One region of the Sporosarcina sp. P25 genome, then DNA from elsewhere that is predicted to be linked to it. Evidence: riboswitches for the same ligand, from Rfam matches in the RefSeq annotation. Region 1 holds a riboswitch; each other region holds the start of a gene.
The links. A riboswitch is a leader RNA that binds a small molecule or an ion and turns the genes downstream of it on or off. The one in region 1 is predicted to bind thiamine pyrophosphate.
Positions count from the first base shown of each region.

Region 2: it holds a riboswitch for thiamine pyrophosphate, as region 1 does, so the genes downstream of both, CSV70_RS01200 (ABC transporter ATP-binding protein) here and CSV70_RS07060 (thiamine phosphate synthase) in region 1, are expected to answer to the same signal.
Region 3: it holds a riboswitch for thiamine pyrophosphate, as region 1 does, so the genes downstream of both, CSV70_RS08290 (ECF transporter S component) here and CSV70_RS07060 (thiamine phosphate synthase) in region 1, are expected to answer to the same signal.
Region 4: it holds a riboswitch for thiamine pyrophosphate, as region 1 does, so the genes downstream of both, thiM (hydroxyethylthiazole kinase) here and CSV70_RS07060 (thiamine phosphate synthase) in region 1, are expected to answer to the same signal.

Region 1 covers NZ_PDYV01000006.1:16,495-24,553, reverse strand. Annotated here, with positions in the region: gene CSV70_RS16450 (hypothetical protein) at 1-66, opposite strand, end outside; gene CSV70_RS07090 (hypothetical protein) at 88-549, opposite strand; gene CSV70_RS07085 (CAP domain-containing protein) at 826-1,953, shown strand; gene CSV70_RS07080 (hypothetical protein) at 2,052-2,501, shown strand; gene CSV70_RS07075 (DUF2653 family protein) at 2,486-2,776, shown strand; gene CSV70_RS07070 (superoxide dismutase family protein) at 2,994-3,602, opposite strand; gene CSV70_RS07065 (phosphoribosylaminoimidazolesuccinocarboxamide synthase) at 4,045-4,725, opposite strand; TPP riboswitch at 4,986-5,094, shown strand; gene CSV70_RS07060 (thiamine phosphate synthase) at 5,165-5,764, shown strand; gene thiS (sulfur carrier protein ThiS) at 5,748-5,954, shown strand; gene CSV70_RS07050 (thiazole synthase) at 5,951-6,724, shown strand; gene CSV70_RS07045 (ThiF family adenylyltransferase) at 6,721-7,737, shown strand.
Region 2 covers NZ_PDYV01000001.1:249,649-257,707, forward strand. Annotated here, with positions in the region: gene CSV70_RS01180 (YARHG domain-containing protein) at 1-272, opposite strand, end outside; gene CSV70_RS01185 (S8 family peptidase) at 558-2,048, shown strand; gene CSV70_RS01190 (ABC transporter substrate-binding protein) at 2,116-3,156, opposite strand; gene CSV70_RS01195 (ABC transporter permease) at 3,153-3,905, opposite strand; gene CSV70_RS01200 (ABC transporter ATP-binding protein) at 3,902-4,669, opposite strand; TPP riboswitch at 4,757-4,854, opposite strand; cobalamin riboswitch at 4,996-5,183, shown strand; gene CSV70_RS01205 (DUF4430 domain-containing protein) at 5,306-8,059, shown strand, end outside.
Region 3 covers NZ_PDYV01000007.1:81,021-89,079, reverse strand. Annotated here, with positions in the region: gene CSV70_RS08310 (dicarboxylate/amino acid:cation symporter) at 1-781, opposite strand, end outside; gene CSV70_RS08305 (DUF6526 family protein) at 1,022-1,456, shown strand; gene CSV70_RS08300 (energy-coupling factor transporter transmembrane component T family protein) at 1,531-2,301, opposite strand; gene CSV70_RS08295 (ABC transporter ATP-binding protein) at 2,279-3,745, opposite strand; gene CSV70_RS08290 (ECF transporter S component) at 3,767-4,336, opposite strand; TPP riboswitch at 4,419-4,530, opposite strand; gene CSV70_RS08285 (exonuclease domain-containing protein) at 4,718-5,290, shown strand; gene CSV70_RS16340 (response regulator transcription factor) at 5,578-5,718, shown strand; gene CSV70_RS08280 (urease accessory protein UreH domain-containing protein) at 5,962-6,696, shown strand; gene CSV70_RS08275 (cytochrome c biogenesis CcdA family protein) at 6,779-7,489, shown strand; gene CSV70_RS08270 (multicopper oxidase family protein) at 7,896-8,059, shown strand, end outside.
Region 4 covers NZ_PDYV01000002.1:232,603-240,661, forward strand. Annotated here, with positions in the region: gene CSV70_RS02890 (response regulator transcription factor) at 1-265, shown strand, start outside; gene CSV70_RS02895 (D-serine ammonia-lyase) at 309-1,613, shown strand; gene thiW (energy coupling factor transporter S component ThiW) at 1,782-2,270, opposite strand; gene thiE (thiamine phosphate synthase) at 2,282-2,941, opposite strand; gene thiD (bifunctional hydroxymethylpyrimidine kinase/phosphomethylpyrimidine kinase) at 2,941-3,756, opposite strand; gene thiM (hydroxyethylthiazole kinase) at 3,776-4,546, opposite strand; TPP riboswitch at 4,609-4,711, opposite strand; gene CSV70_RS02920 (DUF3238 domain-containing protein) at 4,904-6,100, shown strand; gene CSV70_RS02925 (endospore germination permease) at 6,212-7,306, shown strand; gene CSV70_RS02930 (spore germination protein) at 7,334-8,059, shown strand, end outside.

The DNA of each region.
Region 1 (8,059 bases):
CACGACGCCCACTACCGCCACAATCAACACCACGATCATCCAAATCGCAACTGTTTTACCCTTCATTCGATATCACCCCTGTAGCTGTTATTTCGTTTTGACGGAAAAGCCTTCTTCTTTCAAATAACTTGCCGCCTCACCGTAATCTCCGAAGCCCTCTTCTAAGTTGACTTCATGATAAATATTAAAGAAGCCATCTTCTTCAAGAAGCGTCAGCATTTGACCATTGGAATTTTGCCAAGTCTCTGCGATTGTTTCAGGTTCTTGCACCTCTGTCGCCAATCCTTCAATTGCCGCGCGGATCACTGCACGGAATTCATCCGCAGAGTAATCGCGTACATTGACTAGACCGCGGTCATCTGCTTCATAACCTTGAACATCTGCCACGTAGACAAATGCATTACCGTTCGGGTGCAAATGCTGCACGACTACCGTTTTATCATACAACGACTCTTCATAATGATAGTTCAAGCGTTTCATAGACACTTCTTTTTTCACTAACTCCGGGAACTCTTCTATAATCTGTTGTTTTTCTTCAAATGTTAACATATTTTTTCCTTCTTTCTAATGAAATTCATTCTTCATCTTGTTCGCCATTCCGTAATCAGGACAATCAATATGACGACTGCAAATGCGACTATATAAAACCAGGAAGGTACACTGCTCACGCCACCGAACATGCCATCCACTCCTTCCAAACTTCCATTCTTTTTTTAGTATACCCTTTTTCCTGCTACTCTGTAGGAAAATTTTCAACATTTCATAGTTACCACTGTATTGCTGAGGGTGAAACAGAGTATAATATGATGGAGGAGTGGGTTTCTTATGATAAAACGCCTGTTTCAGTTACTCTTTCTCGCAGTACTACTCTACGCCTTCAAGCCTTTATGGGAAGGCCCGGTATCGGAATACGTGGACTTATCGTTTCTCGAACCGCTTGATGCCAAAGTAGAATCCGTGCTGAACGAGGAAGTAGTTGGATCTGCGCTTGACTATACAAAAGAATCGATTGTCAATTTTATTACATTCGTTTCCGATAAAGCTGTCGGAAGCAAGCCCCCAGATGAAGTGGCCCAACCTGTGCTCGATGCACCGGCAACAGGCATTATTTCCATCCACAATATCGAAATCGGCGCAACCGAAGCGCAAGTGAAGGAAAAGCTCGGTGAACCTATGCGAAAATCCGTCAATGAATATGGAACGGAATGGCTGACGTTCCATGACAATTATCAGAACTTCGTCATGTTGTCATACGATATCAAACGTCGCGTCAATGCGCTCTATACAAATGATCGCCTCATCGCTTCATCCATCGGCATCGAGTACGGTGTGCCGAAAGCGGAAATACGTGAAGGTCTCGGCGAACCGATCTCTGAAATACGTAAAGGGACAAACATCTATAAGTTGCAAAATGATGAAGGCATGGATATCTTTCATTCCGACGGTCTCTATATCTACGTCTTTTATGATCTGCATAAGGCGAATACGGTAACTGCAGTACAATTAATAGCCGATTCGCTAGAGCAAAAAAAGTCCGCGCTCTATGCCCCTCAAAACGATGCGATGCGTCAAGGCTTTGAGATGCAACTATTTGATTTGACGAATGCGGCAAGAGTTCGACATGGCCGCTCCATTTTAACATGGGACGAACTTGCATCCGAAACAGCCCGTCTGCATAGTACAGATATGGCAGTACAAGATTATTTCAGTCATGAAAACTTACAAGGCGAGTCCCCTTTCGACCGGATGAAAAAGCAAGGAGTAACGTTCGTCAGTGCGGGTGAAAATCTAGCTTACGGTCAATCAAGTAGTATTTTCGCACATGAAGGGCTCATGAATTCAAAAGGCCATAGAGAAAACATATTAATCCGTGACTACCAGTTCCTTGGGATCGGTGTAGACTTTAATGACAAAGAACAGCCATTTTATACAGAAAACTTCTTCGCCAAGTAAGGGAATTTCCTTTCATTACGATCAGTTATCCAGTAAAATAAAGAGAAGGGCTTTGGTAAATCCAAGACCTTCATTACAGCACTAAAGGAGATTTTCAATTGAAAAAATTTGCTGCATTTTTCCTCGCTGCGACATTGATTTTGTCGCCAATCGGGAACATCATCTTCCAAGATGAAATTACTGCCGAAGCACGTGGCTATAAGTCCGGTAAGAAGAGTTTCAGTACACCAAATCGTGTGCAACCGAATAAAGCAGAAAAGAAACAAGACACCAATCAAAGTAATGATAAAGCAACAGCAGGTAACACAGCGAAGAAGCCAGGCGGAATGGGTGGCGGCTTGATGAAAGGTCTATTCGTCGGTGGACTTGCAGGTCTATTATTCGGTAGCTTGTTTGCGAATATGGGTATGCTCGGCTCCATTATGGGCTTGATGATTAACGTGTTAGCGATTGTCTTCATCATTTACATGGTTCGCAAGATTTTCGCGATCTTCAAAGAGAAAGAGCGTAAACGCAATGAGGATATGAATCAATGGAACAACAGATAATCTACGAACAAGACGTAGTGAATGCGGTTTGTGTCTTAATTGCAAAAGAGTCACGTGCAATGCCAGACGACGTGGAAGTCGAACTTGCTTACGATGACGACACTGGGTTTTCAGCAGATGCAGAGCTTAACGGCAAAATGCATCACTTGGACACTTCCCGTCTCGTCGAAGCGCTTCGCCTTTGGATTGAGCAGTATCTCGATCAAGATCCGATGGCAGCAGGCATTCAGCTAAAGCTGGATGATGAAGAAGGGATTATCGCGATCGTTCGATAATCAACAGGACGCCCCTTTCCGGGAGGGCGTTCTTTTTTTCGTCTGTGGGAATGAAGAGACCGTTAGAAAGAAGGATGGTGATATGCATTCTTCCATTTTATCATTAGGATCGAAACCCCTTGTAAATACAGATTATCCAGTTCTTATATATTTCGATTAAGACTTCGTCCACGCGAAAAAAGGATGCCCCACACCTCGGGACATCCTGCCTTACCTCTTACTTCATATTCTCAGATGTAATCTCTGCACAAGCAAATGGTGTTCCTGAATTGCCTGCTGGATCGGTAATGTTATCATCTGCGCCTTCATGGATAATCAATGCACTTCCATCTTCATCCATTAACGAATTTTCTTTTCCAGACTCAAGCGTAACTGCATCTGTCGTCACAGTAACTTTTGCGTTACCTTCTTCATCCGCCACAAGATTCTCCAAATCTCCTGCGTGGTGTCCTTCTGGATTCTCTAATCCATGCTTTTTATCTGTTGGGTTGAAATGACCGCCAGCAGACTCTTTAAAGTCCGGTGCAGTACAGACGCCCGTTTCATGGAAGTGCATACCGTGTTCTCCTGGCTCAAGGCCGGATACATCGATATCCATTGCTACTCCAGATGGCCCTTGCGTTAGCGTTACAGAACCAATTTCTTCTCCATCCACATTTATAACCGGTGCCATCACTTCAGGCTCCACTGTCTCCTCTTCTACAACTGGATCACCCGTGCCGTTCACCGGTTCTTTTTCTTTTTCATTTCCTTCATCCGTAGCGCCCCCGCAAGCTGCCATCAATAACGCTGAGCTCAATGCAATACTTGGTAATTTCCACATCATTAAATTCCTCCTTGTATAAGTTATGTAATTCATTGTTCATTACTGATTGGATAATGAACTCATAGTGTGTAGTGTACCCCATTTCTCAAAATTCTAACATGTATCTATCATTTTAAGAGCGGATTGCGGACTGGATAGAGCGGTTACCCTGTGACATTGAGCGTTTACCGCTGGACTTTGAGCGCTTTACGCCCGACATAGAGCGTTTACACAGACACATTGAGCGCTTAACGACAAACATAGAGCGCAACCGCATCCCCCTTCCAACAAATAAATGAAAGCCGCAGACAGATTAAAGTTTCGCTGATAGAAAAGGCCCTTTCATTAGCTAGAATTCACTACCGCACACTGGTGATAAAGCAAACTATGTATCGCCACACACACTGGTTGCTAGTATAGGAAATATAAAAAACCGGAAACATTTTTCGTTTCCGGTCAAATTTTATGAGAATAATATCTTTTCTAATTCCATTGGTTCAATATATGTATCGCCTCGATAAACGCGCATATTGCCTCCTGAAATTTCATCGATCAACATGATGTTGCGCTCAGGATCGCGACCGAATTCCAATTTGATATCATATAGTTCTAAACCTTTTTCCGCCATCTCTTTTCGTACTACTTCAGAAATTTGCTTTGTTAATTCTTTAAGTGTCGCATATTCTTCATGCGTTAAAATGTGAAGTTGTGCCAAAGCATCTTCCGAAATAGGTGGATCTTGACGTTCATCGTCTTTCAGCGTCACTTCCACGTAAGCATCCAGTACTTGTCCTTCTTCAGCGTATGCACCGAATCTGCGCAAGAAACTTCCGACCGCACGGTATCGACAAATCACTTCTAATCCTTTACCAAAGACCGTAGCAGGCTTCACCGTCATCGTCACTTCATCCAGATCGGCATCGATGTAATGTGTCGGTACGTTTTGCTCCTCCAATTTCTCGAAAAAGTATTTCGTCATGCGAAGTCCAGACTTCCCGGCACCTTCAATCGTCAGGCCTACTGTGTTGGCACCTGGATCAAATACACCATCTTCCCCTGTTACATCATCCTTGAATTTCAATAGCACGTGGCCATCTTCCAAGCGGTAGACGTCTTTCGTTTTACCAGAATAGGTTAATTTCATCCGTACGATTCTCCTCTATTCATAAATGTGTACTACCTATTCAGTATAAAGCACTTTGACGAGAAGAAAAAGTATTGTTTGACAAAAGTTGATGGACGTCCAGGTCATTTTCACAAAATAATCTTATACGTAGGATAATTAATACAAGTGAATTGAGGTAAATGAATAAAATAGTTTGACGCAATCATCTTCTAATTTTTATGAAGAAACTCTTTTCATTCTCTCACACACATGATACGCTAGTTCTGAAAATGAAATATTTTGACCATTAGGGGAATCCTTTACAAGGACTGAGAAAAGAGTGTGGCTCTGAAACCCTTATTACCTGAACAGGTTAGCACCTGCGGAGGGAAGTGGCGAGTCGTTCCGTATGTATTTCTGTCGACACATCCACCACTTTCCGATTCGGGAAGTGGTTTTTTCTATTGGAGGGGCATGAATGAAATTACTTGGCGTGACCGATGACCGTCTTTCGCTTGATGAACTAACACTTCACTTGCAACAGACAATACCGTTTCTGGATGCTATGATCTTGCGTGAAAAGTCCAAGACAGATGAACAACTGATAGATGTGATTTCACGTCTTGCGAATAGTGGATTCCCACTTGAAAAGCTCATTATACATGCCAGACCTTACGTAGCCAGCAAGCTAAACCTTTCGAACGTGCAGTTGCCGGGCTATGGCATGAGTGTACGGGATGCACGTCGGAAGTTTCCCGAGCTAACATTCGGCTGCTCGATTCATTCAATAGAAGAGGCAAAAAAAGCTACGACAGAAGGAGCAGATTGGCTCTTATACGGGCATGTTTTCGAAACAAAATCAAAACCCGGCCTACCAGCACGCGGTACCGACGAATTGTTTTCTATTGCGAAGTATAGTTCGATTCCCGTATATGCAATCGGCGGAATTCAGCCACATCATTTGCCTGATTTGCAGCGAAACAACGTAGCAGGCGCGGCTGTATTATCCCCTATGCGGTCACTAAACGTTTTACAGAGTTATAGAAAAGGAGAGGCGTTTAATGGAGAAAATGATTGACTTGAACGGAAAGTCGTATTCAGTCGTTCCGGAAGTAAGGACGATTCAGCAGTTACTTGAGCATTTAGGACTTGGTGATCGTATTTTGATTGTGGAGAAAAACAAAGAAATTTTGCAAAAAGAGTACTACGATGCACCGATTATGGATCGAGACCAAATTGAAATCATTCATTTTGTAGGAGGCGGATGAAGATGTTAAAAATTGCAGATAAAGAATTCTCTTCACGTTTATTATTAGGTACAGGGAAATACCCTTCATTTGATATACAAAAGCAGGCAGTCGCAGAATCAGAAGCAGACATCCTCACATTCGCGGTACGGCGCATGGATATTTTTGAAGCATCGCAGCCTAATTTTCTAGAGCAATTGGATTTAACTCGCTATACATTGCTTCCAAATACTGCAGGTGCAAGCACAGCAGAAGAAGCCGTACATATCGCGCGTCTCGCAAAAGCATCCGGACTTTGTGACATGGTAAAGGTTGAAATCATTGGGTGCAGCCGTTCATTGCTGCCAGACCCTGTAGAAACATTACGTGCTTCTGAAACGCTATTAGAGGAAGGCTTTATTGTATTGCCTTATACGTCAGACGATGTAGTACTCGCAAAAAGACTATGCGAATTAGGCGTTCATGCCATCATGCCGGGCGCTGCGCCAATCGGTTCAGGCAGAGGCATTCTGAACCCGCTGAATCTGTCATTCATCATTGAGCAGTCCAATGTCCCCGTGATCATCGATGCAGGCGTTGGCTCACCAAAAGACGCAGCATTCGCGATGGAGCTCGGAGCAGACGGTGTCTTGTTAAATACAGCAGTGTCAGAAGCGGCAAATCCTGTCATGATGGCAGCCGCAATGAAGATGGCGATTGAAGCGGGACGTCTCGGTTATAAGGCAGGACGTATGCCAGTACGTGACTATGGTGTAGCTAGCAGTCCCACTGAAGGACTTGTGACAAATTGATTGGTAAATATTCTCGGCAAGAGCTGTTTACACCGATCGGACTGGTTGGGCAACAGCGTATTCGTGAAGCAAAAGTTTTCGTCTTAGGAGCGGGTGCACTCGGTTCTTCTGGAGCGGAGATGCTAGTCCGGGCAGGTGTCGGTGAACTGACGATTGTCGATCGCGATATTTTGGAATGGACCAATCTCCATAGACAGCAATTATACACGGAACAGGATGTCATCGATCAATTGCCAAAAGCAATTGCAGCGGAAAGCCGATTGCGCGCTATCAACAGCGATGTGAAAGTGCGTGGGATTGTGGCGGATGTGACGCCAGAAAACATCCTCGAATTATTCGAAGGCCATCAATTCATTCTCGACGGCACAGATAATATCGAAACTCGATTACTGGCAAATGACGCCGCATTACAACTGGGCATCCCTTTCTTCATGGGTGCTTGCGTCGGGAGCTACGGGCTGACGTTTCCTATTGGTGTAAAAGAAGGCTCACCCTGCTTGCATTGTCTGCTCGAAGCGTTACCGCCACAGTCATTGACATGCGATACAGTCGGCGTCATCTCGCCAATCGTCGTCACGACGGCCGCCCGTCAAACCGCCGAATTGCTGAAGTGTATAACGGGCGCGTCGATGGAACCGCGTCTAGAATCCGTCGATCTTTGGACAGGCGAACGTGCTGCAATGGACGTGCAAAGTATGAAGAAACCCAGTTGTCCAAGTTGCTCAGCCACTCCTGTCTACCCTTATCTGTCTGCCAATGAAGTCATTCGGACTGCCGTGCTGTGTGGACGCGACACTGTACAACTAACCTGGCCGAAGCACCGACAAGTGGAACTATTACCATTCGCCGAATCGATTCGCGGTATTGTTTCTAATTTAAAGCAAAATCCATATTTGGTTTCCTGTGAATACAACGATCATCGACTCGTATTATTCCGTGATGGCCGGATGTTGGTGCATGGAACGAAGGATATTATGGTAGCCCGGAAGATTATCTCCGGTTTATTGGGGTAATGCTTGGGGTTTAGAGCGTTCGTGAATGGGCTATGAGCGGTTTGCACGTTTGATAGAGCGGCTAACATGTGTGATAGAGCGGTTACCCATGGACTATGAGCGGATAACACGTGTGATAGAGCGGTTAACACGTGGTATAGAGCACTCACCCATGGACTATGAGCGAATACCACGTTTGATAGAGCGCTTAACACGTGGCATAGAGCACTCACCCACGGACTATGAGCGGATAACACGTGTGATAGAGCGGTTAACACGTGGCACAGAGCGCTTCCCCCGTGTATAGATCACTCACCCCAATTTCATGAGCATACCCAATAAA
Region 2 (8,059 bases), on a different contig from region 1:
GGCACAATCAATTCATGCAAAGCATCATGATCCTGCTCGATCAGCGCTGAAATAAAGTGCTCAGTTGTTGCCTTACGACCGTATTTAGTTTCCATAGCGTAATAGCTTGTAATCGCGACTAGCACAATAGCTAGTAATAAAATCGGGTACACTGGTGTTTTCAGTAACGACCGTTTTTTATTGGAATAGCGTGATGCCAGAAATGCTTTGCAGTGTGTACAGTACTCTTGCTGTTTTCTATTCATTTCATTACATATCGGACATTTTTTCATATAAATTCTCCTACTTCATGCTATGGCTCTCTCTTTTAAAATGAGTATAGATACCAATGTAGTCAAGATTATACTATGACTGACGGGATTATTCTAGACGTAAGGCAGGTAGTGGCATAAAGGAAGTAGGCCGTAGAGTATTTAGGAAAGTGGGTTTCTCAAAATATCTCAGGTAAAGTAGTCCTATCTAACGTATAGGATGTATGAAGATGGTAAATGGTGAGTTATAATGGTTTAAAAGAATCCCATATTGCTAAAGTGTGACAGGGAAGAAAAGAGGGTCGAATGAAAAGACAGCATCATCTACTTTTGATTATATGCATTGGATGGATGGCGGTATTTGGTTTACAAGAAATAGTTAGTGCGGAAGTGATTTCAAATGAGTTACTGGTAGAGTATGAAAATAATCGCCAAACGTTTTCTATAGACGAAAACTTATCGGGTGTAGAAAACCGCGAAACTATTACAGACGAAGTGGAGTTATGGAGCTTTACAGATTCTGCTGAGATGCTTCTGATGAAGGAACAACTTCTCGAAGATCCAAATGTTTTACATATTGAACCGAATTATGAGCGCTCTTCACATGTCGTATTCAACGATCCTCTTCTTGTGAAGCAGTGGTGGATTCCACAACTAAAGCCGCAGTTGATGTGGTCTAGGGTGCAAGAGCAAAAGAAAAATACCGTCGTAGCCGTCATTGATTCTGGTATTGATCTATATCATGAAGATTTACAAGGGCGAATACAGCCAGGCGGTTATAATTTTTACGCAGATAATACGAATGTTCAGGACGTCAACGGCCATGGAACCGCAATCGCAGGCGTCATTGCGGCTAGGGCTGGGAATCATCTAGGGGTAGTGGGAATTACAGGAATATATGATACCAAAGTATTGCCGTTGAAAGTCTCGCATCTGAACGGGCTCAGTAAAGTGTCAGATAGTATCCAAGCGATTGATTACGCCATCAAGAAACAAGTCGACGTGATCAACATGAGTTACGGAAGTAGCCAAGCTTCCCAATTGGAGGAAAAAGCGATACAGCGTGCAGTGGAATCGGGTATTACGGTCGTTGCGTCTGCAGGAAACGATGCAATGGAGGGAAATTCCATCATGTTTCCTGCATCCTACGCTTCTGTAATTTCAGTGGGGGCAACAGAAAGAGATAATCAGCGCGCTTACTTTTCAAACTATAACTCTCACGTTAGCTTAGTTGCTCCAGGTGCGGCAATCTATACAACAACAATTAATAATAGCTATAAGTCAGTCAGTGGAACTTCTTTTTCAGGACCTATGGTAGCAGGCGCAGCGGCGTTATTGAAATCTATAAAGCCCGAAGCGACGCCCACTGAGATTAGACGGTTACTTGAAACGACCGCGACAGACTTAGGGGCGCCGGGAAAAGACATTCATTTCGGTGCGGGATTAGTTAATATAGAACGACTTAGCAACGCATTGCTGAATGAATTTAAGGGCGATTTTCCTGAACTGCATGTACAACCAAATAAGGTATTCAAAATCAAGTTCACTAGTGCATTGCTACTGGAAGAAGACTATGCTCGACATATTTACATTACCCGTTCGCCAAATAGCACAGAACGTATCGAAAGTTTTACAGCGAAAGTGGATCCTTTAAATAGTAAGCAATTATTCATTACACCAACTACTGAATGGCCACAAGGGGTTCATTATTTACGTGTGGATCAAGGTGCGCAAAATAAGAATGGAGTTGCGATGAAGAAGTCATTTGCTGTGAAGTTTACCGTACTGCCTCACTAATCGAATATCATCGGAAAAGGCTATTGCGGTCCGTCATGGAGACTCTCGCAATAGCCTTTTGAGTATTTTATTTCGTTAATTTAGAGAACATTTCTCCCGTATTGATATCTAAGATCATCTCATCCACTTCAGGTTTCGTCTTGATCATTTCCATTTCATGTAGCCAGTCCCGTACTTCTTTCCAAGACGTTTCATCCAGCGTGCCAAATGCTTCACCATCTGTATCCATCTTAGGTAATAACACTTGTAAACTTTCCGTTTCGATTGCTTTGTCTAGCGGGAAGTTTGCTTGATCTTGGTTGTTCAGCAAGAGGTCGAGTGCTTCTTCGGGCTGTTCTACCATAAATTCATAGCCTTTTTGAGCTGCTCGCCAGAAAGCCTGGATGGCGTCTTGTTCTTTATCCCATGTATCATCACTCGTCAACAACACGATTTCACTATAATTCGGCACGCCATAGTCTACTGGATTAAAGTAGCGCGTTTTGAATCCTTTCGAGTCCATAACAGGCACTTCGTGGTTAATAAATGTTCCTGTTACGGCATCGACGCGTTTCGAAACGAGTGAAGATTCCAATTCAAATCCAACATCGATCATATTCACTTTGTCATAATCGCCACCGTCATTCGTTACCATCGTTTTAATCAGAGATTCGTTCAGTGGAATTCCAGGATAGCCAACTGTTTTGCCTTCGAGATCTTTAGGTGATTGAATCGAGCTTTCTTCCAACATGACTGTGTAATTAAGCGGCTCACGTACGATGGAGGCAATCGCTTTAACCGGAATATTTTCATTTGCTTGCGCTAAAATGACGTCCGGTTGGTAATACAATCCAAGTGTCACTTTACCAGCTGCGGTCAAGTTCATTGGGTCGGTCGGATTGGCAGGGAATTGAATGTCCACTTCCACGTTTTCTTCATTAAAAAATCCTTTTTCTTGCGCAACATATATATAGCTATGTACGGCATTCGGATACCAGTCGAGCATAATGCTGACTTTTTTCTTTTCATTGTTCGGTGTCTCTTCTTGATTGGCAGGGGTTGTATCATTTGTACATCCCACTAGAAGTAGAAGAAGACACGTGATGCTAAGGAACAGACGTTTTTTCATTGATGATTCCTCCATTGTAAAAAGTATTTTTCTATTACGACAACGAGTAAAAAGAAGATAATGCCTACTGCCGAAAGCAAGACGATCGGTGCGAATACAGCAGCACTATCAAATTGCGTCATCATTCTTCTGCTGAAATACCCAAGTCCTGCCTGCGCGCCTAACCATTCTCCAATGGCCGCACCGATTACGCTAAGTGTGACCGCCACTTTGAGTCCAGAGAAGAAAGATGGCAAAGCGGAAGGTAGGTCTAGCTTATAGAAGATATCTTTGGCGGATGCGCCCATTGTCAACATTAACTCACGTAAGTTCTTATCTGACGAGCGTAAGCCGTCGAATACGCTGACGGTGATCGGGAAAAAAGTGATCAAGACGGTGACTGCGACTTTACTCCAAATGCTGTAGCCGAACCACAAGACAAAAATCGGTGCAAGCGCAATGACAGGAATCGTTTGCGACGCGATCAAAATAGGGTAAAATGCTTGCTCAATTGGTTTCTTACTATACATCGCAATCGCTAGTGTGGATCCGATGATGATCGAAATCGATAAGCCGATCAAAATAGTTAAAGCAGTCGGAGGTAAGTGATGGATAAACAGCTCCGTTTTCAGCTCCCATAATCTAATCAGAATCGCTGAAGGGGACGGAAAGAGGAAACTTTTGTCGTAAAGTCGCGCTGCGATTTCCCATACGCCAAGTAGCATCGCGACGAGAAGTATAGACCAACTATACGAAGTCATCTTCTTCATAGCCGCGCCTCCGAACGAAGCTCGCTGATCAGTTGCTCTTTCAGTTCCATCAGTTCCGGTCGTGCCAAGTCTCGCATAGTGCGTGGTCGGCTGAGAGGTACGACGACTTCGCGAATCGCCTGTACCGGTTTTTCAGCAAGTACAAAGATGCGATCAGATAGGAATAAGGCTTCGTCAATATCATGTGTGATGAAGACGATCGTTTTATCGAGCTTCTGCCATTGATCGATTAGCCACTCTTGCATCGTCAGCCGCGTGATCGCATCTAGTGCACTAAATGGCTCGTCCAATAATAAAATATTTGAGCCGGTCAGGATTGTGCGCAAAAAAGAAACACGTTGTCGCATCCCGCCTGATAAGTTTCCAGGATAGGCGTTTTCTTCTCCTGCCAGTCCGAAGTCAGCAAGTAACTGGATGATTTCATCGGAAGAAGGTTTACGTTTTTGAAGCTCTACAGGTAATTGAACATTTTCAAGAATCGTCCGCCACGGCATGAGTAAGTCTTGCTGCGGCATATACCCAACCTTGCCTAACCGCTTCGTTGTCACTACTCCGTCCAATAAAATCTGTCCACTGTCAGGGTTCTCTAGGCCAGTGATGAGTCGAAATAACGTGCTTTTGCCATAGCCGCTTGGTCCAATGATGCTAACGAATTCGCCTTCCTTCACGTGCCAGTCAACTTGATCGAAAATAACAGTTGGTTTCGAAGCTTTCGTTGCTTGATAATGAAAAGAGACATTAGTAAACTCTAAAACTTTATTCATCATATTCTTACCACTTCTCATTTCTTAAAAAAATTCACACAAAAAAACCACTTCTCTATGCGAAGCGGTTGCATAGTACGGATAAAATCCGTCATATGTCCACTTCCCTCCGCTAGCATTATCTAGAGCAGGTTCAAGGGTTAAGGCGAACGCCTCTCTCAGCAAAAGCACCCCTAGTGTTTATCCATCTCTTATCGTTACATAGTCTGAAAAGATAGTCAAGATAGCGTTGAGAGAAATCGGTATAGGATAGAAGCCTGTATAATACATGAACCGTCAAATATTACGCTATTGCAATTGTTATGTCGACTCCTTATGATAAAGAGGAGTTTATAGCGTATTTTGGTGTCTTGCTAGTTTGCAAGACTTAAAAAGGAATCAGGTGAAAATCCTGAACGGTCCGGCCACTGTAATTGGAAAGTGACTTCAGACAACCACTGGTATTCGTACTGGGAAGGTTGAAGTTGCGTTTGTATCCAAAAGTCAGGAGACTTACCATAATACCATGCTTACAACCTTCCGGAAAAAGGTGTGTATGTGGTGTTGTATTAGGTACGTCTAAACACGCATCCATCCATCCTTGTCTCTTTCCGGAGGCGGGATTTTTTTATTGAAAAAAATAGGGGGTAGGAGTCGTTGAAGAAAGGTAGTCGAGTAAGTAAGGTATTATCTGTGTTGCTAAGTTTGATGTTGGTATTGTCGTTTGTAACTCCGGTGGTACAAGCAGTTGATACAGGTGTAGAGAATACAAAAGGAACGGTTGCCGAGCAGACAGATGTGGAAGACTTATTAGCTAAAACCGTTCAGTTTTATAAAAACAAAGAGATGAAACTGGATTCGTGGCAAACATTAGTCGGGCTTTACGCAGCAGGTGAAGATCTGAATGATGGCGAGTGGGTATTACCAGAATGGCAAAAAAAAGAGCCAAGTCATTTGGAACCTATACATTATGGTACAGAACATATTCGCTATATCTTCGGGTTACTCGCAATGAACGAAGATCCAGCCGATGCATGGGAAACGAAGCGTAATCTTTATGTAGAATTAGCATCGCAACAAAACAAAGATACAGGCGCATTTGGTGGCATTAATAAACATATGTGGGCATTGCTTGCGATGGATACAGGCGAACGTCTAGGAGCCAATTTAGGCGAGTGGAATAAAGATACGAAACAAAAAGCACTACAATTTTTACTCGATAAGCAAAATGAAGATGGCGGATATTCATTCAGCGGTACGGTTTCAGACCCAGATATGACAGGTATGGGCATGATCGCATTGTCTAATTATCAAGGGGAAGAAGCGGCGGATGCAGCTATTGAAAGAACGAAGGACTTACTACGAGCTAGACAACTAGACTTACAGACGGGTGGATTTAATTCGCCAGGTAAATTTGGAATGGGCGATAATGCCAATTCAACAGCGACAGCGATTTGGGGTCTAGCTGCAGTAAATGAAAACGTACTAGCAGAGAAATGGCATATTGGAAATCAGACAGTAGTAGATGCAATAAAAGGTTTCCAGTTAGAAGATGGCTCATATAAGTGGAAAGTGACTGATAAGAAAACCAACTTAATGGCGACTGAGCAAGTATTACTTGCGCTAGCAGACATAAATGCGGGAAGTTCAGTTTGGAATCGAATTGCTTTAAAAGCAGAGCAGCCTACAGCCCACGTGAAAATCGATGGATTAGATGGCTCTATTCTTTCAGAAACTGAAGTCACATTCGAAGAAGACAGTACGGTTGTACAAGTTGTTGAACAGTTGTTACAGGAACAAGATATTCCTTTTGAGATAGATGAACTGAAAAAGAATTTTGTGTCGATTAATGACATTCAAAATGGAAGCTTACATGGCACTGATCAGTGGGTGGTGGAAGTAAATGAAGGATCATCTACTTCACTAATCGATACTATAGTGAACGAACAGGATAAGATTCACATTTTTTATAAACGCAATGCAGTTTTCAAATCCAACACGAAGTTGAAAGTCGGGGACAAGAATCCGACTATTGAACTCACATTACATGGAGACGCGTTTACGGAAGCGGCCTCAGACGCTAGTAACTGGACTATAGGTAATAGAGGCCTAACAGTTGGCTCCGTTACCGTTGAAAGTAACCAGAAAGTACTTCTACATGTGCAAGGCGAAGTACCAAATGAAGTGTTATCCATAACGGGACTTGCTGAAGCAGTGCATTCAAATGTAAACACTACCGCAAATATATCTTCGGTGGAACCAGTAGTAAGCCGTTCGGTAGACGAGATGCTCGCGGATACGTTACGTTTTTATGAAGTAGAGAGATATAATAAGGATAACTTTAGATGGGGTATGCCGGGAATTAGTTGGACGGAACTGGTTGGATTGGGCGCATCTAGTTCGCAATTAATTGATGGTACAGCACGATTACCAGAGTGGATTACTAAAGATCCAGAATTAAATAGTGACGAGTCAGATACAGACCATATCCGTTATATCTTTGGTTTGCTGGCAGTAGGGAAGGATCCAACTACTGCGTGGGAAACGAATCGTAATCTGTATGCAGAGTTAGCGGCACAACAAAAAGCAGATGGATCAATTGGTCCTATAAATAAACACGCCTGGGCGATGCTCGCTTTAGATACAGGTATGAAGCGTGGGCAGGACGTAGGAACATGGAATGCTGAAGCGAAAGAAAAAGCGTTACAACATTTGTTAAAGCAAGAAAAGGAAAAGGGTGGATTTTCTCTTTCATTAAACGTACAAGACAAAGCTGATCCCGATATGACAGCGATGGTCTTATTGGCACTAGCAAATTATCAAGATGATAGTGCGGTGAATACAGCCATTGAACGAGCAAAACACGTCTTACGCGAACAACAACTGGATACAGCTGGCTGGGGCGCTTGGGGAGAAAACTCCAACAGTATTGCGACTGTCATTTCAGGACTGGTTGCGTCAGGAGAAGACGTTACATCTATCGAATGGCAAAAAGATGGGAAATCACCTGTAGATGCATTAAGCAAATTCCAAATGAAAAATGGAGCATTTGCATTCACTTTACCAGCCGATAAATGGGTCAATACGATAGCTGTCGAACAATCTTTAATTGCACTACAAGAAATTAAAACGGGTAAATCTGTCTGGCAACAATTTTCTGAAGAAGAAACTATAGAGCCACCAGTACATCCAACGAATATTACATTTTCCGTAGAAACACGAACAATGAATATGGGGGATATTATTAGCCCAAAACAGTTGGAAATTGAGTCGGGGGATACGGCGTTCACTGTACTACAACGTGAAGTAGAAAGTGGCTCAATACCAATCAAATTTACTGGTATAGGTCCAACCCTATACGTGAAAAGTATTAATAATGTAGCGGAATTTCATGGCGGTCCGCTAAGTGGC
Region 3 (8,059 bases), on a different contig from region 1:
CGATACCGAATGTCGGCTGGAAGCTTTTCCAGAAGTGCTTTGGAGACACATGTAGGAAGCTTAGAATAACAAAGTACGCGATAGCCATCAGTGTCAAAGCTAAGATTAATCCTAAAATATAAACAAATAATTTTTGCACAATATCAAGACCTTGTGTGGCAATTACAGAACTGATTAAGGCGAAAACACCTATTGGAGACAATTTCAAAACAAGCATCGTAATCTTTTCTACGATAGTGTGCACGCTTTCTACGAATGAAAGAAATGGTTTTGCTTGACTGCCAGCCATACGAATTCCGATGACAACAATAATTGCCGTGAAGATAATCTGCAACAAATTCCCTGTGGCGAACGCTTCGAATGGATTGGTAGGAACTATCGAAATCAACCATTCAAGAATACCTTGTCCTTCCTTTGCCTCTCCTGCTGCCACTTCCCCTAAGCCATCTACTATATTCCCGGGTTTCAATACTGAAGCGGTGATATAACCAATGACAAGCGCGAGTATGCTAGTGCTGATGTAAAGGAACAATAGCTTCCCTGTTAACCGTCCAACTTTTTCAGAGTGATCTATACTAGAGAAACCTACAATTAATGATGTAAACACAATGGGTACTACTACGAACTGGATTAAGCTCAAGAAAATTTTACCGATTGGAGAAAGTACGTATTCATTCAATTGCGGTACTGCTTGCGGGAGGAAGATATTTAGAATAATCCCAAAAATAATACCTAACACGAGACCGACTGTGATTTTTGTTGAAAGTTTAATAGAAAACAACTCCTTAAATCCTTATTGATATAGTAGGTTTAATATAATGAAATATATATGTTTTGTCAATACTAATAATTCTAACTATTGCAAGAGTGTATAGTAGTCGCTAATTTTATTGAGTCTTGTTCAATAAGATCAAATGGTATTATGATGAATTGAAACAACTATCTTAAGAAAGAGCAATTATGTATACAACTAATATTAAATCATATAAGATACCCCTATAGGTATGTAAGGGGGGACGAGATGAAAGAACAATCGTATGAAAATCATACACGGGTAACACCTTTGCAACACTATATTTGGTTACCATTAAGCGTTCTATTGCTTTTGACAACAGCGATCTATGGAATTTATCAATTTGTAAAGCATGGGTTTTCAATGCAGATTTTACTATTATTCGCTGTCATCGTTCTTGCTATTATTCCAGGGATGCTCGCACGGATTTATGCGTTGTCTTTGCAAGATCGATTAATCATCACAGAGGAGCAGCTTCGTTACTTTATGTTGACGGGTAACCGTTTAGCTGCACAATTGACGAAATCACAATGGATTGCATTACGATTTGCTTCAGATGAAGAGTACGTGGAACTTGCGAATCGGGCAGTAGTGGAAGATCTGTCACCAGATGAAATTAAGAAATCTATAAAGTCATGGAGAGCAGATCATCAGCGTGTGTAATGAAAATAGAGAACACAGGATCTGAACTAGATCTGTGTTCTCTTTTAAGTTGGTTACATATTATATATCGCTAATTATCGATATATTGATAGCAAAAAGGCTGAAGATAAACTACATATCATGACAAGTAAAAATACCATATCTATCCCAGTATACCGTGTAGGATAATAATATGTCCTTGCAGCACCCATCTGATACTGTTTCGCTTCCATCGCAACTGCAATGCGTTGCGCGCGCCGTATACTTTGGGCAAATAGCGGAACTGTATAGGACTGCAATCGTTCATAGAAACCTCTAAATCCTTTTGAAAACTGGATATTTCGTACTTTTAAAGCATTCCTACGAATTTGTAGCTCTTCAGTTACAGCAGGAATTAAACGAAAAGCTGCAATAAAGCTATAGGCATATTTGGACGGCAGACGAAACTGTTGCATCATAGCATAAAAGAATAGTACAGGTTGGATAGTTAAGATAAACGTAAAGCCAACGAAGCCGAATGAAAGTGACTTACTTCCGAGCAAAAGCGCGTGTTGAATACTCTCTTCAGAAATCTTGAATAGCCCCCATTGCCAAATTACCGCTTCACCCTTACCGAACAACAACATGGTCAACCCAGTGGATAGGAATGAAATAGCTAACGGAATGGAAAGCAATGAAAGTTTCTTCAGCGAATAACCGCTAAATACATAAAATAATATTCCATATAAAATAGCTTGTGAGATAGCAAAAGATAAACTTTGATTTACGAGCGTAATAATCAAGAACGCAAAAAATACGATAAATTTTAACGCAGGATTGACTCGGAATAACCAGGTTTCGCGTTTAGGTGTGAACCAATTGAACACTCTTCGCACCTCCTACTCCATTAGCCGTATGCACAACACCATCAACTACAGTCCAAACAGCAGTAGCGAAGTTTTCTACTATTTCTGTATCATGCGTAACCATCAAAATTGTCATGCCTTCAGTGCGCAATTGTTCCAGCTTTTCAAGAATGGCGAAGGTGTTTCGTGCATCCTGCCCGAAAGTAGGCTCATCCAGTAACAAAATGTCTGTACTAGGAGTAAGAGCAGTTGCGACACTCAAACGACGCTTTTGACCCGTAGATAGCTGGTAAGGATGGCGCGAAACAGAATCAGGTAAGTTAAATAAACACATCAATTCTTTCGCATAAACGTCTGCATCATCTTTTGGCATGCCGTGTAAAGATACGGTTAACTCTTCCGTAATCGAGTTCGTCACAAATTGTAGTTCGGGATTTTGAAAGACGAGCGACAGACCTTGCGGGAGTTGCCGTTTCTTCTTTTTCCACGCAATGGGTACACCGTTCACTTCATAGATACCGCTAGTCCGAAGTAATTGCATGAGAGATAAAAGTAATGTACTTTTACCAGAACCATTTTCGCCAACAATCGTAATCCAGTCACCGGCCTGTACAGTCGCATGTTTGGCAGAAATCTTTTCCATTTGACCACGATAGCCGTGAAAGTCCTGGATTTGAATTTTCTTTTGTGATGAAACGGCTTGACGATTTATCATCATTAATTGAAACGCATCAGATGTTTTATATTCTTCCCATACCCCTGGGTACCAAATACCATATCGTTTCAGTTGTTCTTGAAAGTTTGCAAAAATATATGCTGGTGAACCATCTGCGATTATGACGCCATGATCATTAAACAACACAACACGATCTACCCAGTCAGCAATCAAATTGATTTTATGCTCCACAATGATCACAGTTTTATCAGCGGTTGCCTCTTTAATAGAAGACCAAATCTGTTGCGTGCCTTCCGGATCCAATAATGCAGAGGGTTCATCCAGAAATAGCACGTCAGGTTCTAATAATAAAACAGAAGCCAATGCTAACCGTTGTTTCATACCTTGAGACATTTCATTGATGGGCGTGTGGACATCTTTCAAATGCAAGTCCACACGCTTTAACACTTCTTCAATAAGAAGTGCCATTTCTTCACGCGGAACTTGAAGATTCTCTAAAACGAATGCAAGTTCTTCATCTACATAGGTCATACAGAATTGTGTGTCTGGGTCTTGGAAAACGAACCCCCATGAGTCAGGTAACTGAATGTCTGTTGCTTTCATTGGCAGTTCGATGGAGCTTGGTATAATGCCGCTCAGTACTTGGAGTAAAGTGGATTTCCCACAACCACTAGGACCAAGCATGAGAACTTTTTCGCCAGACTGAACAGAGAAGGAGAAGTCTTTAAAGACCAAAGCATCTTCTCCTGGAAACTTCAGTCGTAAATCTGTAACGCTGATGTTATTCATAGTTGGATCATACCTCCGCTTTTACTGATCAAGCATCGTATATTCTTTCTTATCAACAGGTCGAATGAGCGACGTCACACCTGTTGCTTCTAGCGCCCTTACAATGAGCACAGCAAAAATACCCGTGAAGATGAATGCGCTGATTGCACGTAATCCGTATTTTACAATGAGTGCCCATGTTTCGAGTGCTGCGTAACCATAAACCAAGTCAAGTCCGAAACTTGCAAGACATGACGTGATTCCTGCTAATCCAGCAATTAAAATAGAATAGCGTTTATAACGGAATGCAGCGAACAATAATTCCGCAGCAAGACCCTGTGCGAGTCCATACATCAATACTTCAATACCATGACCAGCAAACGCAGATAAGGAAGCCCCTGCAATACTTGCGATGAGTGCAGTACCTGGTTTTCGTAATAATAAAAAGGCGAACGGCCCGACCATGAACCACATACCGTAAAGCAGTTGACGCGCGACAGGCATGATCGGTTTGACGACAGTGTATAAATCATCCCAAAACTTCATCAGCACGCCAAACACAACGCCAATCATGATGGTAATCAATAAATCGGTGAACTTTAACTTTTTCAAACTCTTCCACTCCTTGTTATTTTTTCATACAAAAAAGCCGTCTGAAGAGCAGACGGCCGAGGAAGGAAAGAGATTCCTGTATAATTCCATCGATCACGCTCTCTACGCTGGCATTACCCAGATCAGATTAACGGTCAGCAGTGGATTCATCTGCTATCTCAGCCTGATTCTCTCAAGCACCCGGACGGACAATCATGTAAGCAATCCTAGTATACAGCACGTTGAATTGTGTGGCAACTTATGAAATGACTACATGTTCAATAAAATGCTTGCAGTTTAAATTGAACATATTGTACTGAAATCCTGATATACTAATAGGATAGAAATGTTCATAATTATATTCTCGATATAATGGAAATAGAGTGTAAAAGGAGTTTTCACATGACAAAACATATAGCGTTTATTGACGTGGAGACGACAGGTATGAGTGCCGAGGCGAGTGAAGTGATCGAGTTAGGCGTTATGCTGGGAGAGTATGAAAATAACCGTATTGTTCGGGTCGCTGATGAGTATTGCGAGTTTCAAGAACCGTTCTATTCCATTTCTCCGACGATTACGAATCTCACGGGCATTACCGATCAGATGGTAAGAGGGAAGTCGCTTGATATGGATAGAATTCTAAAAATACTTGATCAAGCAGACGGTATAGTAGCACATAACGCATCATTTGATAGGGGGTTCGTCAGCCGGCTATTACCTGAAACGCTCGATATGGACTGGTATTGCTCCGTCAGACAAATCAAATGGAAAAATTACGGCTTTGAAAACGGTAAACTGCAACAATTGCTGAGAGCGCACCGAATTCAAGTGCATAATGCCCACAGAGCACTTGACGATGCAAAAAACCTAGCACTCTTACTGAACTCGTCCAATCCGAATCTGACGGATGATACATTCATCTCCTATTTGATGAATAAAGCACCGATGAAGAAACCAGCCAAATCAAGATTTTAATAGTAGCGAATGATGTCCGGGAATACTTCACCGGGCATCTTTTTTGTATGGTTTAAGGTTTAAATCATAGGAAAGTGAATCTTATAACAAAATCAAAGTATAGAGTGATGACACAAAGACGTCATGGAAGTATGCTGAATTCTTGTGTATAAACCAATCTGCACATCTTTTTCATAATCTTTTTCTATACTTAAAATATAGATGGCTAGGAAGTTTATCTTGAAATACGCAGATTTTCAAATATACCGACGATCATGCTAGAAGCAAGAACAGATAAGACAAATTGAATGAAGGGTCTAGACAAAAGTGCAGATGACTATATTGTAAAACCATTTGATGCACGGGAACTTATAGCGAAAGTAAACGCTATTTTGCGACGATCTGAGAAACTGGAAGAGGACTTGGATCATCCTGACTGTGGTGAGTAAATAGTGCTCCATATTCGTTGCACTATAAGGATAAGAGTACACAACTGTCATAGAAAGGGTTTTACATTATTGAGACGCCCATTACTCAATCCAAGAGACCGTTGACGAGAGATCAATTGATGCATGCCGCCTAGTATCATAATAGGTATCTCGATATTCGAACTGTCGACTATCCATACAAAATTTAAGGGATAAATAAAAAGATTTCCTAATGATGAACTTATAAAGGTGGTGCTATCTATCATGTACAATATATTGTCAAGTGTAAGTCAGCTCATCATGGAACCTGTAGATATCTTACTTCAATCATTTGAAAATAGTCCAATCATTGTCGCATTACTCCTTGGTTTATTAGGAGCTGTAGCGCCTTGTCAGTTGACGGGGAATATGAGTGCTATTACTTTGTTTGGTAATCGTTCTATCCAATTAAAACAAAATGTAAGTGAAGTGATTTCATTTATAGTAGGTAAAGTGGTTGTTTTTAGCGGACTTGGTTTGCTTGTTTGGTTTTTGGGAGAGACATTCCAAAATACTTTAATTGAGTATTTTGCTTTATTTCGTAAAATAATAGGTCCACTCATTATAGCTACTGGACTCGTCCTGCTAGGAATTATGAAGCTAAAGTTTCTAACTAACATACCACGGTACATCCCTGTTCGAATGCGAAATGGGATAGTAGGATCTTTTTTCTTGGGAGTTAGCTTTTCTTTGGCTTTCTGTCCTACGATGTTTGTATTGTTCTTTTTATGGTTGATGCCACTCGTTGCAACTACAACTTATGGATTTGTGTTGCCGGCTGTTTTTGGTGTAGCTACGTCTATTCCGTTAATCATGTTATTTCTCTTCATCTGGTTAGTGGATGCGAAAAGGCTTGTTATGAAAAGTAGCATGAAAGTAGGAAGCATTATACAGCGAACTGCAGGAGTTATACTAATCGTGATTGGCTTAGTAGATACAATCACCTATTGGCAAGTGTAAACTAAGTACGGATGGTATTTACATCTGAGTCATGTGGTACTACTGATTGTTACTTATATATATTGAAGGGAGCTTTTGATAAATGCTTGAAAATATTAACTTATTCCTAGCTTTTGGTGCTGGGTTTTTAAATTTTATCTCACCTTGTACATTGCCATTGTATCCTGCCTTCATCTCCTATATAACGGGAATGTCATTAAATGATATGACATCAGATAGAGTGAAGATTAATAGAAGTGGAATAATACATACTATTATTTTCTTGCTTGGATTTTCGGTTATTTTTATATTTTTAGGATACAGCTCGTCTCTAGTAGGGACATTCTTTTATCAGTATCAAGACTTGCTACGTCAACTAGGTTCCATCTTCATTATCATCTTTGGACTTATAATTCTAGGATTCTTTTCGCCCTCATTTTTAATGAAAGAGAAAAAAATACAATTTAAAAACCGCCCCGTTGGATATTTCGGCACATTTCTAATTGGTTTGGCATTTGCAGCAGGATGGACACCATGTACCGGACCAATTACGGGAGCTGTATTCCTAATGGCGGCTCAAAATCCGGGATCTGGAATATGGTACATGCTCGTATATGTCCTAGGGTTTGCCATTCCATTCCTACTCTTATCTATTTTTATTACACGTGTAAAATGGATTCAAAAGTATAATCGTCTTATAACAAAGGTTGGCGGTTATATAATGGTCGTGTTGGGTTTCGTATTATTTTTTGATGGTTTAACCTATATTATTATATGGCTTAGTCCATTCTTTAGTGGTTTTATGGGTTTTTAAAAGATGTCGTAGTCTGAATGAAAATACAAAAACTCCATGAAATATTATGGAGTTTTTATTCTGATAGTATTGCAGTTACTCCACTATTAAATCTGTAATAACCACGCATTTATTGGGGAAATTACGGTGCTTCATAACAATAAGATGGCGCTTGTAGCTAGGCTGAAGGCCATTCCGAACGCAAAGAGTGCTCTAGTAGCTAATGGAATAGCATGGTAATTATAGGCGGTTGCCTTAAGTTATGCTTCGTTTTTTTAATAGGTATCTTTTGAAAGTGTTCAATCTCCTTTCTTGAATTTTATGAACGAATATGGGCGATGCCGCTTAAAAGCTTTTCATGTGCAAAGTTTTTTCATATATTTTTGCTATACTACTTTTGAAATAATTAGATAAAGGGGATATGAAAATGAGTAAAAAAATTCAAATGGGTATATTTTTGCTGAGTGCGATACTGATCAGTGGATGTAGTAACGATGCACAATCGAATGATCAGAACAATCAACACATGATGAATCAAAATAACAACGAAGGAAATCATCACATGATGGGTGACTCTGCAATGGATAACGG
Region 4 (8,059 bases), on a different contig from region 1:
TATTGAAGGACGCCGCATTTATGCACCAGAATTAATCGACATGGCATTTGATATGAAAGAAGAAGAGAAGAATCCGCTGACTGAGCGGGAAGTCCAAGTACTTAAGTTAGTGTCCGAAGGGAAGACAACGAAACAGATTGCGGCTGAACTGTTTTTATCACCCGGTACTGTTCGTAATTATGTCTCCACAATACTGGATAAACTCGGAGTGCGTAATCGTATTGAGGCGATTACGTTATTCAATGAAAAAGGCTGGTTCGAGTGAAATTTGTGTGGACATACATTTATAACCGAGGAGTGATTGGTAAGTGAATAAGAAGACGCAAAGTGAATGGCTTGAAAAGCTACCCTTATTACAAAGCGTAGTAGAGCAGAAGGAAGTGTTATGGTGTAACCCTTCTGTCGAATGGGTAGCGGCGGGTCTGTTGAAGACGCATTTATCAAAAGTCGATATAGTAGATGCCAGCGATCGCCTAGAACGATTTGCTCCCTATTTGGCGAAAGCCTTTCCCGATACGGATAAAGGTGTCATTGAATCTCCATTAACCCCGATTCCAAAGATGAAGCGAGAACTTGAAACAGCGTACGCTATCCAGATCCCGGGAAAGCTTTTATTAAAGCAGGATAATGCGTTGCCAATTTCAGGGTCAATCAAAGCGCGTGGTGGTATTTATGAAGTTTTGAAGCATGCAGAGACGCTTGCGATCAATAGTCAGTTGCTCGATTCTACAAAAGACTACAGCCAATTTGATACACCGGTATTCCGTGAGTTGTTTGCGAAGCACAAAATCGCAGTAGGCTCGACAGGGAATCTGGGATTGAGTATTGGTATTATGAGTGCAAAACTTGGCTTCCATGTAACGGTGCATATGTCAGCCGATGCCAAACAGTGGAAAAAGGATTTATTGCGCTCAAAAGGTGTTCATGTGGTTGAGTATATCGATGATTACAGTAAAGCGGTAGAAGAAGGCCGACGTCAGGCAGAGGCTGACCCGTCTTGTCACTTTGTGGACGATGAAAACTCGATCGATTTATTCATGGGGTATGCAGTGGCAGGAGAACGTGTTGCAGCACAATTGAAAGAGCAAAATATTATTGTCGATGAAGCACATCCGCTATTCGTCTATTTACCTTGCGGTGTAGGCGGAGGACCAGGTGGCGTGGCATTCGGATTAAAATTGGCATTAGGCGATCATGTGCATTGCCTCTTTGCTGAACCAACACACTCGCCGTGTATGATGATTGGAATGATGACAGGAATGCACGACCAAGTCTCAGTTGCAGATTTTGGCCTGGACAATAAAACTGCAGCTGATGGTTTAGCAGTCGGTACAGCGTCCGCATTTGTCGGGAAAACGATGGAACCATTCCTCACAGGATGCTATACGGTAGAAGATCAGACATTGTTCACGCTCCTGAAAAAGCTGGCGGATAGTGAAGACATCTGGTTAGAACCTTCAGCACTTGCTGGTATGACAGGGCCTGTACAAGTTATACAGTCTAAATTACCGTCAGCAGATTTCAAAAACACAACGCACCTTGTATGGGGAACGGGCGGAAATATGGTGCCTGCAGACGAAATGAAGAGATATTATAATCATACGGGGAAATAACACACTCTATTTCCCGGGAAATCGACAAAAGATCCGCAGAGATATTCTCTGCGGATCTTATTTTTTAAACTATTTGATTTGGAAGAGGGAAGATATCGTTGATCAACGTGCTGGAACGCAAATTGGATCTCATCACTGATCCCCACCATTTTGACTTACATCTTGGTGTTACTGCAAATCTTTAAAAATCTTCAATTTCAACAGTCTTGGAGCCAATAATAGGCCGATAATTGTACCACTCACTGTCGATACAAGAAAAGGGGGTAGAAAGAAGAAGGCAGTGACGGTAGTGCCCATCAAAATTTTGGCATAAGGCACCGCAAACAATGGTGCTATCAAACCGGTTCCAATAATTTCTCCAATACCCGCACTCCAATTTCTTTTGAAACGCTGATAGAGTACGCCAGCTAAAAGTGCACCGATCATTCCGCCTGGAAACGCGAGCAGTGAACCTGTCCCTGTCAATAAACGTACGAGTCCTGTCATAAACGCTACCATCACGGCAGCTCCAGGCCCCATTATAATCGCCACTACGACATTCACAGCATGCTGTATGGGATATGCTCTGGCGATACCAGCAGGGAATGAAACGAATGCAGAGCCGGCAACTGCGATGGCTACAAACATTGTCATGAAAATCATTCTACGTGTATTCATACGAACCCCATTCATTCCAACAAGGAGTATATTGTTCTTGCTAAATCACTTGCTGCATACAGTGGATCTTTAGCCGATGCGATCGCAGAAACAACGGCTACACCATCTGCTCCGGCTTGGATAATAGAGCTGGTTGTAGCCAGCGTAATTCCGCCTATAGCGACTATCGGCATATCAGGGAAAGTAGTATGAATTTCTTCTACTAAAGTGGTACCGACAACTGCCGAAGCATCAAGTTTGGTTGACGTCGGATAGATCGGACCCAGTCCTACATAATCCGCGCCAATGGATTGTGCAATTTGTACTTCTTGTGCATTGTGAGTCGAAACCCCAAGCCATTTATCCGGACCAATTCGCTGACGCACGCTGTCTGCCCGTTCATCATCTTGTCCTACATGAACCCCGTCCGCATTAATTGCCAATGCAAGATCCACATCGTCATTGATGATGAAAGGAACGCGATACAATCTGCATAGCGCCTGACACTTTCTGGCAAACCCGAGCAAAGCTTCGCCTTCGAGGGCATGTAATCCTTTTTCACGCAACTGAAAACATGTGACACCCCCGCGAAGAGCTGCTTCCACTATTGCTAATGGATCTTGATTCCCTGAGTTTGGTGTGCCCATTACAAAATATAAACCTAATGCTTTCTTCAATCCTATATTTGACATCAGTGTATCTCCTTTTTTAGATCACCATATGCCCAATGATTTGTCGGTCCATGGCCTGAACCGATCTTCAAGCCATTTTCAATCGCGGCTTGTATGAATTGCTTCGCTTCGGCAACTGCATCCGTCAAGGAATAGCCTTTAGCTAGAAAACTTGTCAACGCCGCTGCAAATGTGCATCCGGTTCCATGTGTGTCTTTAGTTTGGATCCAAGGTGTAGTTACAGTGAATGACTGACCTTCTTCGTCCGCGTAATAATCCTTTGCGTCCAACACATCATTACGGTGGCCGCCTTTCATAACGACGGCTTTCGCTCCCATTTGGATAAAAGCAGCTGCGGCTTGCTGAATGTCTTCATCTGTTCGTATTTTCATTCCGGTCAGTACTTCCGCTTCAGGAATATTCGGAGTCACAATGGTAGCCAGTGGCAACAAATGCTCTTTTAATGCTTGAATCGCCTGTTGTTGCAATAAAGTTTGTCCTCCCTTTGCAATCATGACAGGGTCAATGACTAATGGAAACGAAGGGTATTCTTTTAATAGCGTAGCTACTTCAGTAATAATTTCTGCAGAAAACAGCATCCCGGTTTTACATGCTTTTACATCAAAATCATCAAGTACTGCACGTATTTGTGCTATTACTCCTTCTGTTTGTATTGGATAAACACCGTGAACACCGTGTGTGTTCTGAGCAGTCACCGCGGTTATAGCAGAAGTGCCAAATACACCTAGTTCCTGGAACGTTTTTAAGTCGGCTTGAATTCCTGCGCCACCTCCGCTATCCGAACCGGCAATGGTCAATGCTACTTGTACTGTCAATTGAAAAACCTCCTGTCTATTAGGTTGAAAATGTTTTCGATTCTCTATCCAATGTATGTAATGTATTTATGAAGTTCACAGCAAAGTCGCCAGGACCACGTGAAATTTTTGCTGTCTGTTCACCAGCCCGTTTATAAAATGAAAGTGCATCTGCTACGGCTTCCAAGGGATGCTCCATTCCTACAGAGAGAAAAGCACCCGTGATAGAACTAAGTAAACACCCCGTACCTGTAATGGTAGTCATCATGGGGTGACCGCCTGTAATGGATAATGTGGAATCACCATCCGTGACAATATCCACTTCGCCTGATACTGCAACCAGACAGTTATACTTGCGAGCAGTCATTGTCGCTATACTTTTGATGTCGGCAGAACCTTCACCTGCGTCAACACCCTTGGCGGCCCATGGAACATCTGCAATTGCAGCAAGTTCCCCTGCATTACAACGGATCAGTGTGACGTCTACTTCGTTCAGTACTTTCAGGACGCTAGCTTTACGAAAAGCTGTGGCGCCTGCACCCACAGGGTCTAGTACGACGGGTTTTCCTACTGCGCGGGCACTGTTTCCTGCCAAAATCATTGCATCTACTGTTTGTTGCTTCAATGTGCCAATATTTAAAATGCTGCAAGAGGCAATTCTAGCGATATCTTCTGCTTCTTCTACTGCATCCGCCATAACGGGAGAAGCGCCTATTGCAAGTAAACCATTTGCTTGGAAATTCGCGACTACAAAATTTGTAATGCAATGAACGAGCGGTTGCCTTTGACGAAGTTCTTGAATAAGCTGCATGTTTCTTTTCCTCCCTTTAAAGGTATATATACAAAAAACCCATGCATAGATGGGCAATTGGGTATGAAAACTACCCACTTCCCTCCGCTAGTATGTGCTAGATCAGGTTCAAAGGGTTTGCGTAATCGCATCTCAGCCGAAAAGAAGGCGCCCCTAGTGGTGGCTATGTATCAGACAGGCTAATTATATCATATACATGAAAAAGGTTGAAATAATACTGGGATTAGAAGGTCTAAGTATTTGGAAATGAGCGATTCCGAATAGACAAAGAGGTATAACGATATGCTGAATGTTACATAATTATCTGAAGGCGTATAACTGTTTCAGATGAAATAGATAAAAGGGAGCAGATCGCAAATGGAGAAATTATTTGAAATTCAACAGATGGTTCATTCATTGGATGATATATCATTCACATGGAGTGACACAGGTGGTTATTATCGTGTTTATAAAAATGACAGGCAAGTATATGAAGGAACGGCTCCAAAGTTTACGGATGGTGAATTAGACCCGTCACATCCTTTTCAATATACAGTGGAACGAGTAGAGGAAGGACGGGTTCAAGATGTGATTGTTATCCAGACGTCCGCCCTAACAGAAGTACAGGAAGATGAACATCCTTTACAACGCTTAGTCATTACAACGATTGTCGCCCCATCACAAATTGCACTGTCATGGGAGTGGATTAAGGACGTAGAGAAGTTTGATATTTACCGCAACGGACAATACATCGAGACAATTACTGATAATCGTTTTATTGATCGTGAGACAAGTCTTTCTGAGTCGGTAGTATATAGTGTCGCGGCAACGCGTCCATTGATTGACAGCAATCAGAAAATGAATGTCAGTAAATCGATCGCATCAAAAGTGTATGAAGTGATTATGCCTCGAAATCTTGAGAATAAACCGACAGAAGAAATCTACACTTTTTCTGTACGGGTAAAGCAGCGGAATCAATTACTAAAACCGGTAGCTGACAGGAAAAAGACAAAAGAAGTGGAACAGTGGAAGTTCCGTTATACGACATTTTTAAAGGAAGATATTATAAAGAATCCGAATCTCTTTTCACCGATACCATACTTTACAGGAGATGATCGGGACTTTAATCCAGAAGGGAAAAGCTTCCGTACCCGTGTGGATATAGAAGGAGAGTTTATCGGGGGAGACAGTACATTGCAATTTACGAAAGCCACGGGACCGTCAATCGGCTTGAATACGATGAAACGGTATAAGCGTCATGACCATGCGTCTGTAGATGGTATAGACATTGATCGGTTGGAAGGGAAATCGACAGAAGTTCATTTTACAATCAATCATGACGTAGGCAATCCATTAACCACTTCACCGCCAATTCATTATGAAGTGAAAGCTCATGTGGATCAGGAAGGGAACATTGACCTGGTTGGCTATCATAATGATGCACCTCATCATGAAATTTATTTAGCGCTTGACGGAGAGGACTGGCGTTCCGTCCATCGTACTGAAAGTGAAGGATTAGCGTATTTGTCAGGTGTGCTGGGAGATAATTATTGGCGTTATACCACATGTAATTAATGCAGTTGAGAAAATAGTATTATCCATCCCCTCTATTCTATCGTCTAGTAAGTATAATTTTATCTATTATTGTCAAAGCTAAATGATATAAAAACGTTAGAGGGTTTTCGTATGAAAAAAACCGGTTCTATAAGTGTCTTGCATGTTATTTTCCTGTCGATGACAATAATTGGTTTGAAAAATCATGTGACTATTATCCCGTCATTGGTGAAAGGGGCGGGAAGGGATGGATGGATATCTATTCTAGTTGCAACTATTGCAATCTTTCCTTGGCTTTTTCTCGTACTTTACATCCATAAAAAATCAAATCAACAACCGTTAACAAAGTGGTTGGAGACGAACATCGGGAAAGTCGCTACAGCCATATTCCGGTATGTAACGGCTTTCTTTTTAATTATTATGGCCGCATTTACAATGGGTGAGACATTATTTTGGATGGTGTCAACTTTTCTGCCAGAAACGCCTATGCTGCCGTTGGTAATCGTTTACACCATTTTATGTATCCTACTTGTCACCACAAACTTACAAACGATTGCGATGGTTAATGTACTTATTTTATTTTGGATCGTTATTTTAGGTTTTTTTATTGCATTTACGAATATGCAAGTGAAAAATTATGAGTTGCTTCAACCTTTTTTGGAACATGGATTTCAACCTGTACTCACTACCGCGATGTTTGCAGCATCCGGATTTGTCGAGATTTTGTTGTTCTTGTTCATACAACAACAAGTCAAAGATCGGATGCGGTGGTATCATTTCGCTATTATGCTTTTCATTTTAATGGGTTTGACCATGGGTCCTACCATTGGAGCCATAACGGAGTTTGGTCCAACCGAAGCGATAAAACAAAGATTTCCCGCCTATGAAGAATGGGGACTGGGATCGGTTGGGCGGTTTATCGAGCATTTTGATTTTGCTTCAATTTATCAATGGTTGTCAGGTGCATTCATAAGAGTGGGGCTTCTTTTATTCATAGCAGCGGACTTGTTAAATATGACAGGAGACAAACAGCGTATTTGGAAAATACTTGCCCCCGCTTTTTTCTTTATGACGTTGTCGTTATCTCTTTTGGATGATCGTCTTTTTCATACCATTAAAGGAGATTATGTATTGATCATCACTTTATTCTTCATGCTCTTTCTATCTTTCTTTTTAGTCGTTATTGCTTTGATTTCAAGAAAACCATCTAGAAAAGTCAGAACATAAAATCTATACAGAAAATGGTGAAGAACCATGAAGTCGGATGAAAAGGAAATAGATATAAATTCCATGAAACAATTGTTTCTAAAGTCCGCGGATGTTCAGTTTCAATCGTACACGTTCAATGAACGTCCAGTAGTATTCATTACATGTAATGCCATGATCGATCAGCAATTGCTGAATGAAGTCATTGTTCAACGTGTTCAGCTTATGATGAATCATTTGAAGGATGTAACGACAGAAGAAGCCATTGTAGCACAATTACACATACCGGATTTAAAAAGAGTGGAAGACATAAATGAAGCGGGTACACTCGTATACACCGGAAATTTGCTTCTATATTTTGAGGAGTTTGGTCTTCTCTTTTCAAGTAATATTGCAAAAAAACCAAACCGAAATCCCGAAGAGACAAAATTAGAAGCACCGGTTAAAGGGCCTAGGGATAATTTTATTGAAGATGTTTCGGTCAATATCGCGCTAATCCGGAAGCGTTTACCAACGAGTTCATTGAGTGTGGAAAAATTTGAATTGGGGAAGCGAACTAAAACGACAGTAGCTCTTCTATATTTTGACGATATCGCTAGTAAAGAGACGTTAAATAGTATAAAAAATCAGATAAAAAAAGTTGATATGGATATCGTATTCAGCCCGGACTTACTGATGGAGAGTATGGATATTAAGGGCGTACTCTTCCCAAGAACTAACTATACAGGTCGACCCGATAATGCGATTCAATCACTAGCAAGAGGTAGATTTCTC